DNA from 3 places in the Nonomuraea sp. 10N515B genome. Region 3 is predicted to be linked to each of the others. Evidence: riboswitches for the same ligand, from Rfam matches in the RefSeq annotation. Region 3 holds a riboswitch; each other region holds the start of a gene.
What was found. A riboswitch is a leader RNA that binds a small molecule or an ion and turns the genes downstream of it on or off. The one in region 3 is predicted to bind cyclic di-AMP.
Positions count from the first base shown of each region.

Region 1: another riboswitch for cyclic di-AMP. It lies ahead of ACTWQA_RS03335 (CHAP domain-containing protein); the one in region 3 lies ahead of ACTWQA_RS28680 (coiled-coil domain-containing protein).
Region 2: another riboswitch for cyclic di-AMP. It lies ahead of ACTWQA_RS05155 (hypothetical protein); the one in region 3 lies ahead of ACTWQA_RS28680 (coiled-coil domain-containing protein).

Region 1 covers NZ_JBQQBQ010000002.1:198,318-202,518, reverse strand. The annotation lists gene ACTWQA_RS03345 (aldo/keto reductase) at 1-627, shown strand, start outside; gene ACTWQA_RS03340 (Gfo/Idh/MocA family protein) at 648-1,601, shown strand; cyclic di-AMP (ydaO/yuaA leader) riboswitch at 1,719-1,854, shown strand; gene ACTWQA_RS03335 (CHAP domain-containing protein) at 1,868-2,551, shown strand; gene ACTWQA_RS03330 (alpha/beta fold hydrolase) at 2,631-3,449, opposite strand; gene ACTWQA_RS03325 (LysR family transcriptional regulator) at 3,508-4,201, shown strand, end outside.
Region 2 covers NZ_JBQQBQ010000003.1:135,732-139,932, forward strand. The annotation lists gene ACTWQA_RS05140 (NAD(P)-dependent oxidoreductase) at 1-180, opposite strand, end outside; gene ACTWQA_RS05145 (winged helix-turn-helix transcriptional regulator) at 259-585, shown strand; gene ACTWQA_RS05150 (alpha/beta fold hydrolase) at 622-1,461, opposite strand; gene ACTWQA_RS05155 (hypothetical protein) at 1,506-2,300, opposite strand; cyclic di-AMP (ydaO/yuaA leader) riboswitch at 2,472-2,606, opposite strand; gene ACTWQA_RS05160 (DUF5302 domain-containing protein) at 2,767-2,967, opposite strand; gene ACTWQA_RS05165 (rod shape-determining protein) at 3,135-4,124, shown strand.
Region 3 covers NZ_JBQQBQ010000021.1:10,455-14,655, reverse strand. The annotation lists gene ACTWQA_RS28690 (DeoR/GlpR family DNA-binding transcription regulator) at 1-641, shown strand, start outside; gene galT (galactose-1-phosphate uridylyltransferase) at 638-1,711, shown strand; cyclic di-AMP (ydaO/yuaA leader) riboswitch at 1,780-1,916, shown strand; gene ACTWQA_RS28680 (coiled-coil domain-containing protein) at 1,923-2,912, shown strand; gene ACTWQA_RS28675 (DinB family protein) at 2,949-3,449, shown strand; gene ACTWQA_RS28670 (VOC family protein) at 3,471-4,201, opposite strand, start outside.

The sequences.
Region 1 (4,201 bases), on a different contig from region 3:
CGCCATAAGCTGTTCGTCACCACCAAGCTGTGGAACGCCGACCACGACCGCGCCGAGCAGGCCTTCGATGAGAGCCTGGCCAGGCTGGGCCTTGACTACGTCGATCTTTTCCTCATCCACTGGCCGGTCCCGAAGCAGGACAAGTACGTGCAGGCGTGGAAGGCCCTCGAAAAGATCTACCGTGACGGGCGGGCCAAGGCCATCGGCACCTCCAACTTCACCGTCCAGACCCTGACCAGGCTCATGGACGAGGCCGAGATCACGCCGTCCATCAACCAGATCGAGCTTCACCCCTACCTGCAGCAGCGCGAGATGCGCGCCTTCCACGAGGCCAACGGCATCCTGACCGAGGCGTGGAGCCCGCTGGGCCAGGGCCAGGGCCTGCTCGACGACCCGGCGCTGAGCGTGCTGTCCGGCAAGTACGGCAAGACGCCCGCCCAGATCGTGCTGCGCTGGCACCTGCAGCTCGGCAACGTCGTCATCCCCAAGTCCGCCACCCCGTCGCGGATCCGCGAGAACATCGACGTGTTCGACTTCATCCTCGACGCCGAGGACATGGCCGCGATCGGCGCCATGAACAGGAACAAGCGCATCGGACCCGACCCCGACACCTTCAACATGACCTGATACGTCTACGATCTCCCCTTGTGCGGGATTTTGCATGGGGAATAGCGGCGACAGGCGGCATAGCGCGCACGGTGGGAGCGGCCATCGTGGCCGAACCGGGCATGCGGGTGGCCGCCGTCGGCTCCAGGAACCTCGGCCGGGCGCAGGCCCTGGCCGCGACGCTGGGCGCGGAGTCGGCCTACGACTCCTATGAGCGGCTGTGCGCCGACCCGGCCGTGGACGCGATCTACGTGGCCACTCCGCACGCCCAGCACCTCCAGGTGGCCGAGGCCGCCATCGCCGCCGGCAAGGCCGTGCTGTGCGAGAAGCCGCTGGCCGCCACCGTGGACGACGCCGAGAAGATGGTGCGCCTGGCACGCGAGGCGGGCGTCTTCTTGATGGAGGCCATGTGGATGAGGTTCAACCCCCTCATCCAGAAGATCGCCTCCGATGAGCGCTTCGGCGAGATCCGCTCCGTGCAGGCCTCCTTCGGCTTCTCCCTGCCCTACGACCCCGCCCACCGGCTCTGGGCGCCCGAGCTGGGCGGCGGCGCGCTGCTCGACCTGGGGATCTACCCGTTCGGGCTGGCCCAGTTGCTCCTCGGCATGCCGACCGGCCTGCGTGTCACCGGCTCTTTGGCCCCGAACGGGGTGGACGCGGAGGCGGGCGGCGTTTTGCTCTACCCGGGCGGCAGGCATGCTCTCGTGGCGACCTCGTTGCTCGGGAATTACCCGAACGATGCCAGCGTTGTGGGCACTCAGATGCGCGCGGACATCCAGGCTCCGTTCTGGGCGCCGCAGCGGATTCTCCTCACCGGGCCCTCCCTGGAGCCGGAAGAGCATGTGCTCGATCCGGCCGACAACGGGTACGCCGGGGAGCTCCGCGAAGTCCGCGCAGCCACGGCCGAAGGCAGGACCGAAAGTTCGATCATGCCGCTTGACGATTCCCTTGCCATGATGGGGCTTCTGGCCGACGCCCGCGGGCAACTTGCCTAACTGGGCTTTTATCTAGTTGTAATCCTCTTGCCGCATGTATTACCTTATGGGGCATCTTGAGGTATGCGTCCGGTTTGTCCGGTCGCGTCCGACCATCGCACGAAACATCACAGGACAGTCCTGTGACCGCTGAATCCGCCTTGCGCGGAACCGGGGACCCAAGTCTTTGGGGCGAATCGGCACTTCGGTGCCGTAGGGCAGCTTCCACGCCCGAGCCCGTCAGCTAACCCGGTAAGCGGCATGGAAGCAAGGAGTAAACCCCCTCGATGGCCAAGTTCCGCATCCCCGCTGCCGCCAACAAGATCAACATCGCCCGCGCCGCCCTCGGCGCCACCGTCCTGGCCACCGCGGTCACCGCCCACGTCACGGGCACCGCCATCGCCGCCGCGGACAAGCAGCCGGTCGCCACCGCCGAGCAGGCAGGCGCCAGGACCAAGACCGGCGAGACCAAGATCAACGTCACCGCCGATCAGGTCCTGGCCCTGGCCAGGTCCCAGGTCGGCACCAGCGAGAACGCCGCCGGCGGCGGCACCAAGTACCAGCAGTGGTACGCCAACTCCCAGCGCGCCGCCGAGACCATCGCCCGCGACGGCGGCAGCCGCGCCATGTATCTGAACGCCGCCTGGTGCGCGATGTTCGTCTCCTGGGTCGGCGAGCAGACCGGCGCCCGCCCGCAGGTCGGCTGGGACGCCTGGACCGTCGCCCACGCCAAGTGGTTCAAGGCCAACAACCGCTTCGGCACCGTCGCCAAGCCCGGCGCCGTCGTGTACTTCTCCTGGAGCGGCAGCAAGAACATCCGTGACATCAACCACGTCGGGTTCGTCGTGAAGGACAACCAGGACGGCACCATCTCCACCATCGAGGGCAACACCGGCAACGGCAAGGTCGAAGAGCGGACCCGGCCGAAGGCGCACGTCGTCGGCTACGGCTACCCCGAGTACGCCGCCTGACCCTCCCCCGCCCCAACGAGCGCGCGTCCCCGAGACATGGGACGCGCGCTCGCCGCGTTCACGGCCCGACCGCAGGCCTTCAGCCGAGAAAAAACCGCGCCAGAGCGGCGGCGACCGCGGCCGGGTCGTTCTCCATCGGGATGTGACCGGCGCTCGGGACGCGGACCAGGGAGGTGTTCGGCATCTCGGCGGCGAAACGCTCGGCGTACCGGACCTCCTGGAAGGTGTCGTTCTCCCCCCACACCAGCAGCTTCGGCGTCCCGTCGGCCTGCAGCGCGGGCACCAGGTCCAGCGTGTAGCGGCCGTCGGCGGCTCCCGCCAGCGCCATCCACGACCGTCGCACCCGGGCGTCGTTCCACGGGTCCAGGTAGTCGGCCAGCTCGGCCTCCGTCGCGGGGCGGTGCAGCGCCGTGGTGACGGCCGTGCGGCGGGCGGCCAGCAACTCCTCCGCGGTCACCGCCGCCACCACCGCCGGATCACGGAAACGGGCCACGCCCGGCACCGGCCACGAGTCGTACGTGACCGAGTTGACCAGCGCCAGCCGCCGCACCTTCACCTCGCCCGCGGCCAGCAGGTGCTGCGCCACCGCGCCCCCGATGTCGTGCCCCGCCACCGCCAGCGGCTCGCCGGCGCCCACCGCCGCCGCGAACCGGGTCACCCACCCGGCCAGCGCCGGGACCGTCGCCGTCGCCATGGCGAGCTCCCCTTCGGAGCGCCCCAGCCCCGGCAGATCCACCGCGACGGGACGCAGCCCCGCCGCGGCCAGCTCGTCCAGCACCGGCTGCCAGACCCGGCTCCAGTACGTCCCGTGCAGCAGCAACACAACCGGACCCCGCTCGCCCGCCGTCAGATAGCTGGCCTGCCGCCCGTCGACTTCGATCGTCATTCGCTCAGACATGGCATAACCATCGGGTTCTGACCAACCGCCGGTCAAATACCAATTAGGGTATGCCGCTATGACGTTAGCGCAGCTCCGGGCGTTGATCGCGGTCGCCGAGCACGGCGGCTTCACCGCCGCCGCCGACCACACCGGCATGTCCCAGCCCGCCGTCAGCCGCGCCATCGCCGCGCTCGAACGCGAGCTCGGCGCGGCCCTGTTCGTACGCCACCGCGACGGCATCGCCCTCACCGAGGCCGGCCGCCGCGCGGTCAACCGGGCCCGCGAGGTGCTGCGCCACTTCGACCTCGTCCGCGCCGACGTGGCGGCCGCCGCCGGCCAGATCACCGGCGAATTGCGCCTGGCCAGCCTCCCCAGCGCCACGGGAACGCTCATCGCCCGGTTGCTGCGCGCGTTCACCGACCGCTACCCGCAGGTGCGCGTACGGCTGTTCGAGGGGGTGGACGACGACATCCGGGCCTGGCTGCACCGGGGCGCCGCCGAGGTCGGCGTCGTGACCTTGCCCGCCCCCGGACTGGACACCGTCCCGCTGAGCACCCACGACATGGTGGCCGTGCTGCCCGCCGGCCACCCGCTCGCCGATCAGGCAGTGGTGCATCTCGCCGATTTCGCCGACCGGCCGTTCATCCTGACCACCGCCGGCTGCCGCCCGCTGATCATGACCGCGGCGCGGGCGTCGGACGTACGGCTCGACGTCGCCTTCGAGGCGAGCGGCCCGGCTGCCATCCTCGAGATGGTGGCCGCGGGGCTCG
Region 2 (4,201 bases), on a different contig from region 3:
CGGGGGGCTGATAGCGGAGACGACGGCGTCATAGCCCTTGGCCAGAGTGGCGGAGTCGTGAACGTCGCCCTTGACGGGACCCGAGCGGCTGACGCCGGTCACCTCGTGCCCGCGGTCGGTGAGCTCTGCGGCGATACGCTGGCCGATCATGCCGGTCGCGCCAAAGAGAAGGATCTTCATGGCAGCAAGAGTATCCATTGGATACTGGTTACTTCATCGTGCTATAAGTACCTTATGGATACCGGCAATGTCTTCGATATGAATTGCCCGACTCGGGTGGTTCTGGATCGGATCGGCGACAAATGGTCGGTGCTGGTCGTGCTCAGCCTCATCGGCGGGCCGATGCGGTTCACCCAGCTGCGGGCACAGATCGGTGGGGTCACACCCAAGGTGCTGACGCAGACGTTGCGGGCCATGGAGCAGGACGGGCTCGTCACGCGGGAGGTGTTCGCCGAGGTGCCACCGCGGGTCGAGTACACACTGACGGAGCTCGGGCGCTCGCTGCACGAACCGATCGCAGCGGTGGCCGAGTGGGCCGAGCGGAACATCACCGAGATACTCCGGTGCCGCGAGAAGTCGGCCTGAGCGGCACGCAGGCCGGTGCGGGCCGCCGCCGGGCGTTCAGGCGCTGGTGAGCTTGGTGATCTCGGTGACGATGTCGGGCCAGAGGGGGCGTGGCAGGTCGTGGCCCATGCCGGGATAGGTCACCAGCCTGGCGCCGGGGATGGCCGCCGCCGTGGCCTGGCCGCCCGCCACGGGGATGAGCTGGTCCGCCTCGCCGTGCAGGACCAGCGTGCGCACCTTCACCTGGGCGAGCAGCTCCGTCCGGCCGCCCGAGGCCATGATGGCGGCCAGTTGCCTGGCCGTGCCCGCAGGATCGAAGCACCGGTCGTAGGCCATCCCGGCCATCGCGATGATCCGCTCGCGGTCCAGGTCGTAGCCGGGCGAGCCGATGACGGACCAGGTGCGCAGCGCCTGCTCCAGCACGCCGTCACGGTCGGCCGGCGGCGTGGCCATCAGCACCTCGGCCGCCGCCGCGGTCGGCGGGGCGACCTCGGGGCCCGGCGTCGACATGATCGAGGTCAGGGTCAGCACCCGTCCGGGATGCCGGATGGCCAGGGCCTGGGCGATCATCCCGCCCATCGACGCGCCGACCACATGGGCGGCGGGCCAGCCGAGTGCCTCCATGAGGCCGGCGGCGTCGTCGGCCAGGTCGTCGAGCAGGTATGGCGCAGGCGTCCCCGCTGGGGGGACACCCTGGTCGTGGAAGTGCGTGGACAGGCCCGCGTCGCGGTTGTCGAACCGTACGACGTGGTGTCCCTGCTCCGCCAGGAGCCGGCAGAGCCCCTCGTCCCAGTGGATGAGCTGGGCGCCGAGCCCCATGATGAGGAGCAGGGGTCGTCCTGCCGGTGAGCCGAAGGTCTCGTAGGCGATGTCGATGCCGTTGACGGCTGCGCGCATGGTCACGGAGACCAGAATGACATTCTGGTCTCCGTCTCGTAAAGTCAGCGCTTGATAAGCCTGCGCAGGCGCTTGTGGCCGAGCACCACGCCGCCCCCGGCCATGGCCAGGGCGCCCGTGAGGAGGACGCCGCTCACGGCGCTCGACTCCTCCGCCTCGGTCTTGGGCGTGACGGGGTGCCCAACCGGAGCCGCCACCGCCTTGCCGCCGGCGGGCTCCTCAGCGGGCTCGACCTCGGCGGACTTGGCCTCGGGGGTCTTGACCTCGGCAGGCTCCTCCTCGGCCACGACCTTCGGAGGCTTGGCCGGGTTGGTGTCCTTCCTGCCCCAGGCGCCGGTGGAGAAGGGGACCGGGTAGTTCTTCTTGCCGACGCCGTCTCCCCACTTGGTGATGACGTAGTCGATCTTGATGTGACCCTGGCCGCCGACGCCGTCCACGCTGAGCGAATTGGGGTTGAACCTGCCGCCAGTCAGCTCCGCGAAGGTCTTGGCGTCCAAGTCGAGCATGATGCCACGGTTGGAAGGCACGCCCGGGCCGCGGTCACCGACGAAGAAGGGGAGCTTCTTGCCCTTGTAGACCACATATCCCTCGGTCAGCAGCGGCCAGCTCGGACTGGCGGCCAGGCCTTTCTGCATGGGCTTGCCGCTGGCGGGCATGCCCGTGTCACCGTTGCGGCCGGATCCGTCGTCCCAGTAATAGGACGCCGTGGTAGAGCCCTTGAGCAGGATCTTCTCTTCGGTGTCGGAATCGGCGTGGGCCGCCGTGCAGGCGATGGCCACAACGGTGGTGGCGGAGGTGGCGAACAGGGCGCAGGAACGCAGGCCAAAACGTGCAGACATGGGGCAGTGAGGTCCTTTGCGAGGGGTCAGGGACACGCGCTCCCAAAAAAGGGCGTAGCAAGGCAGAACGCCGAACGGGGGTTACTACGCGGAGCGCGAAAAGAGCCTGGGAAAAGGGCCGATCAACCGGAGGCCGGCACGACGCTGTCTGGGGGTACGTACATCAATGCGGTGTCCTCTCCATCACGCCTACCGGGTTAGCTGACGGGTTCGGGCGGTGGAGATGCCCTACCGGCACGTGGCCGGATTCACCCCAGGGGTTGGGTCCCCGGTTCCCGATCTATCGGGATTCGGCTAGGTAATGGCCCACACTTTAACCACGTATTCCGGACACGCGCAAACAAATCATCATGAATCTGCAGAAAGATCTACCTAGGGCTGTAAAGGGACGAATCGGGCAGAGGTTGGCGTTCGCGGGCATAGAAAGAGGGGGTACGGCATGCCGTACCCCCTCGCAATCCCAGCCTCAGCCGCCGCTCTTGCGCCTGAACGATCTTTTACTCGCAGCCGGACCGTGCGCCCCGTGGATCTTCGATGGGTCACCGCCCCTGCCACCTTCGCCCGAGCCCGCGTGCTGGTTGCGCTTGCGCTCCAGCGCCTCGCGGAACTTGCGCTTCATCTCGTCCTCGGGAGTTTCGCTGTTTTCCGGCTCCGGTGTATCCGCCATGAGGACCTCCATGGTGTTGGGGACAATCACAGCTTCGCACGGCGGCGGTTATGGCGCGAAACCGGGGCTGAGGCCGTGCCTTGGGCAAAGACGAACCGTTCCTGGTATTGCGTTGGTACGCACCGGGGAAGCAGAAGCGACATGATAGCCAACCCCCCGGAGCGGCAATGAGCGTCCTCGGCCATGACCTGGCGATGGATCTCGGGGCCGCGTCCACCCGGATCTACGTCAAGGGCAAGGGCATCGTGCTGGACGAGCCCTCGGCCGTCGCACGCCACGCCGAGACGGGCAAGGTCCTCGGGTACGGCGCGGCGGCCGTCGACGTCCTCGGCGAGACGTGCTGGCCGATCAGCGACGGACTGCCTGCCGACGGTGAGCTCACCCGGCGTCTGATCCGGTATTTCGTCCGTAAAGTGCACGGGCATCCGTTCGCCCGGCCCCGTGTGGTCCTGGCGCTGCCCGACGGGTGCACGCGGATCGACCGGGCGGCACTGCGGGACCTGGCGTTCGAGGCGGAGGCGCGGGACATCCTGCTGATCCCGCACGCGCTGGCGGCCGCGCTCGGCGCGGGCGTGCCGGTCAAGGACTGCGCCGGGTGGATGGTCATCGACATCGGGCGCGACGCGGCCAGGATCGCGGTGCTGTCTTACGGGGCCGTGGTCGCCTCTGGCACGGTCCCGGGCGGCGGCCATGCCATGAGCAGGTCGATCGCCCGCCTGGTCGAGCGCGAGCACGGACTGCTGATCGACGAGGGCGAGGCGGAGGCGGCGAAGCGGCGCGCGGGCTCCGAGTGGAAGCCTCTGGACCGGCAGGTGCTGGTCCACGGCAGGGACGCGGAGACCGGCAGGGAGCGCACGGCGGCGCTCCCGGTGCAACTGATCTATGAGGCGACCAGGCAGCCGGTCGAGACCATCGAGCGGGCGGCGGTCGGGATCGTGGAGGACTGCCCGGCGGAACTGGTGGCCGACCTCGGGGAACGGGGTGCGGTGCTGGTGGGGGGTGGCGCACTGCTGCGAGGGCTGTGCCGGCGGATGCGTACCGCCTTGTGCATGCCGGTGCGCCGGGCGGAGCGGCCTCTGGAGTCCGTGGCGCTCGGCCTCGGACACTGCGTGGACGACCTGGGACTGATCGCCAAGCTCAGGGGCGGCGCCAGGTGACACCGGGCCAGGCCCGGCGAACCTAGCGTTCGTCGACCAGCTCGGCCGCGGCCTCCAGGTCGGCCGGGGATTCCCAG
Region 3 (4,201 bases):
GCCTGCTGGAAAAGGTGCACGGCGGCGCGACCGCCCTCGGCCCGGGATCGACCGAGGAGCCGGGCTTCACCGCGAAGTCCGCCCGCCAGCAGCAGGAGAAGCAGGCCATCGCGCGCTGCGCGGCACAACTGGTGCGCCCCGGCACCGCTGTGGCGCTGTCCGCGGGCACCACCACCTGGGTGCTGGCGCACCACCTGATCGGTGTGCCCGAGCTCACGGTGATCACGAACTCCATCCCCGTCGCCGACGTTTTCCACCGCAATCCGCGCGCCGACCGCACGGTGGTGCTGACCGGCGGCGTACGCACGCCATCGGACGCCTTAGTGGGCCCGGTGGCCGTGGCCGCCATCCGCCGCCTGCACGTGGACACGCTCTTCCTCGGCGTGCACGGGATGAGCGTGCGGGCCGGGTTCACCACGCCCAACCTGCTCGAGTCCGAGACCGACAGGGAGCTGGTGGCGGCCGCCAACCGCCTGGTCGTCCCGGCCGACCACACTAAGTGGAACACGGTGGGCATCAGCACCATCGCCGAGCTGAGCGAGGCCGACGTGGTCATCAGCGACGCGGGGCTGCCGGAGGAAGCACGTACGCACCTGGCCGAAACGGCCGGGGAACTGATCATCGCGGAGGGCTCGCTTTGAAGCGCACCATCACCAACCTGGCCGACGGCCGAGAGCTGATCTACTTCGACCGGCGGGACGACGCCGACAGGAGCGCGATCGACCGGCGGACGCTGGACCCCCGGCCGGTGGCCTCTGAGCTGCGCTACGACCCGCTGACCGAGGAGTGGATCGCGATCGCGGGGCACCGGCAGACGCGGACGCACCAGCCGACCGGCACGGCGGCCGAGTGCCCGCTGTGCCCGTCGTCGGAGACGCGCTCGACGGAGATCCCGGCGTACGACTACGACGTGGTGGTGTTCGAGAACCGCTTCCCCTCTTTTTCCGAAAATATCGGGACTTATGGGGAAGTGGGCGGGCTGAGTGAGGTCCGTCCGGCCGTGGGCCGCTGTGAGGTGGTCTGCTTCACCTCCGAGCACTCCTCGTCCTTCTCCCGGTTGTCCGACGCCCAGGTCGAGCTGGTCATGGAGGCATGGGCCGACCGCACGGCCGAACTGTCCGCCATCGAGGGCGTGGAGCAGGTCTTCTGCTTCGAGAACCGGGGCTCGGAGATCGGCATCACGCTCGCGCACCCGCACGGCCAGATCTACGCCTATCCGTACGTCACCCCGCGGACCAAGCTGCAGCTGGGCGCCGCCGCTCGCTACAAGGGAAACCTGTTCGCCGACGTGCTGGCCGCCGAGCGCGCCGCCGGCACGCGGGTGGTGGCGGCCAACGAGCTGTGGACGGCTTTCGTGCCCGCCGCCGCGCGCTGGCCGTTCGAGGTGCACCTCTACCCGCACCGGCAGGTGCCCGACCTGGCGGCGCTGACAGAGGCGGAGCGTGCCGCGTTCGCGCCGCTGTACACGTCGGTGCTGAAGGCGTTCGACGGGCTGTTCGGGGTCGTGATGCCGTACATCGCGGCCTGGCACCAGGCGCCGGTACGACAGGGCCGTGAGCTGGCTTACCTGCACCTGGAGCTGTTCACCATCAGGCGGGCGCCGGAGAAGCTGAAGTATCTGGCGGGGTCGGAGTCGGCGATGGGGGCCTTCGTCAACGACGTGCTGCCGGAGGAGGCCGCACGCATGCTTCGATCACGAGTAGATCACTAATAGATTTCTACTTAAGGTCGCATGACTCGTGATCTACCACTAATATCCCGATAAGCACCGGCCGTAACGGCCGGTGCCCGCCTAATCCCGGGCGAGTTGCCCGGGAGCCGGGGACCCATCGCACGTGGGGTGAATCCACTTCGGTGGTAGGGATCTCCCATGCCCGAACCCGTCAGCTAACCCGGCCGGCAGAGGGAGAGGAAACATCTACGTGGCGGCTGCCCTGATTCGCTCGGGAGCTCCGCTCCCTTCGCCGTCCCTCGCGAGTCTTGCCATCAGCCTCATCACCGCCGCCGCCGTTGCCTTCTTCCCGGCGACCGCGGCGTCGGCGGCACCCAAACCGACGGAGTCCGAGCTCCGCGCCCAGCTCAAGCAGCTCAACAGCAAGATCGACAAGCTCATCGAGCAGTACAACCTCAAGCGCGTCGAGCTGGCCAAGGCCCAGCAGGCCGCCAAAACGGCCAATGAGCGCCTGGCCACCGCGGAGCAGACGCTGACCGCGGCCGAGCAGCGGGTCGCCGAGATCGCCCGGCTTCGCTACCAGAACGGGAACCCCCCGGTGCCGGGTTTCATGCTGCCCGCGAGCGGCGGCAGCGCGGCCGTGCTCAACCAGCTGACCGTCGAACAGCAGGCGTTCGTGCAGGGCGTGGCCAAGGCCCGTGACGACAAGGAGAAGGCCGCCAAGGACGCCGCCGCGCTGGCGGCCGAGATCCGCGGGGACGCGGCCGAGGTGGACAAGCAGCGCGACGAGGCCGAGGACGTCATCGAGGACATCAAGAAGAAGCTCCAGGACCTCGTGCCGTTTGGCACCGGCCGCAAATCCGACGGCAGCTGGGCCCCCGAACTTCCCTCCGGCTCCGACAACATCACTCCGCGCACCCGGCTCATGCGCGAGCAGGTGGGCAAGAACTTCTCGCTGCCGTACACGGTGGGGTGCTTCCGCTCGGGCTCCAGCGGCGAGCACCCGCTCGGACGCGCCTGCGACTTCATGATGAGCACCGGAGGCTCGATGCCGTCGGCCGCGAACCTCGCGCTGGGCGACCGGATCGCGGAGTGGGCGATCAAGAACATGGACAAGCTCGGCATCAAGTACGTGATCTGGAAGCAGCGCATCAACCACAGCTCGGGCTGGAGCGGAATGTCGGACCGCGGCAGCATCACCGAGAACCACTTCGACCACGTGCACATCTCCATGCACTGAAAGCCGCACACCAGGCCGAAGGTAAGGTCAGGGCTCGTGATCGACTCCCGTACCCCACCGCCCCTCACCGGCGACGAGCTGACGGTGCTCAACAACTGGCTCGAATGGCACCGCGCCACCCTCGCCGTCAAATGCGCGGGCCTGTCGGACGAGCAGTTGCGCCTGCGCTCGGCCCCGCCCTCGACCCTGTCTCTCCTCGGCCTGGTCAGGCACATGGCGCACGTCGAACGCTCCTGGTTCCGCCGCGTGCTGAACGGCGAGGACATCCCCAAGCTGTGGGACAAGGACCGCGACAACGACGCCGACTTCAACGACGTCGACACCGCCTCGGCCGAGGAGGCGTTCGCCACGTGGCAGGACGAGATCGAGCGCGCCCGCGCCATCTCGGCCGCCACGCCGCTGGACGCCGTCGGCGACCGCAACGGCCGGGACTGCACGCACCGCTGGATCCTCGTCCACATGATCGAGGAGTACGCCCGCCACAACGGTCACGCCGATCTTCTACGCGAGCGTATCGACGGCGTTACCGGCGAATAACGGTCCCCTGCCGCTTCGCCGTCACCGCTGACGGAAGACGATCGCGGTGCCGAGCGCCTCGCGGGCGGGCACGAAGATCTCGCCTGCGGCGGTCTCACCGACCGTCATCCCGGCCTCGCCCAGGAACCGCCCGGTGGCCGCGACGTCCCGCACCGCCACCGCGTACGCCGCGAACCCGGGCAGCGCCACCGCACCCTCGCCCGGCAACAGCGCGTCCAGCCGGGACGCGCCGACCAGCGTGATGTGAGCACCGTCGCCGCCGAGCGCGAAGGTCCGCACGAGCCCGTCCCGCGATGCCGTACGTCCCACATAACGCTCATAGCGCCGCTCGGCCTCGTCCAGCTCGTCGTCGGCCACGCACAACACGCATTCGACCAGCTCGACCGCGCCATTGGGATGGTCGGCGGCCTCATGCGCGGAGGCGTTCTCCGCCAGCCCGACCCGTCCCTCCGGCACGAGCCCCGGCTCGGAGCCGTCGATCTCCAGCCACCGGACGGGCTCCATCCGCACCCCGTCCGCCGTCTCGACCGGCCGCTGGGCCGCCTGCACCCCACCGTGCCCGACGCCGCCGGCCGTCAGCCGGGCGGCGGCGCCGTCGATGCCGAGTGCGTCGAACATCAGGATGTGCACACCCTCGAAGCGCCGCAGGCACGCTTCCAGGTTGGCCGCCGTGCCGCGGACGGCCTCCTTGAGCGCGGGCAGCCGCTCCGCGGGCGCCCGCAGCGGGATCAGCCGCGCGTCGCCGGGAACCC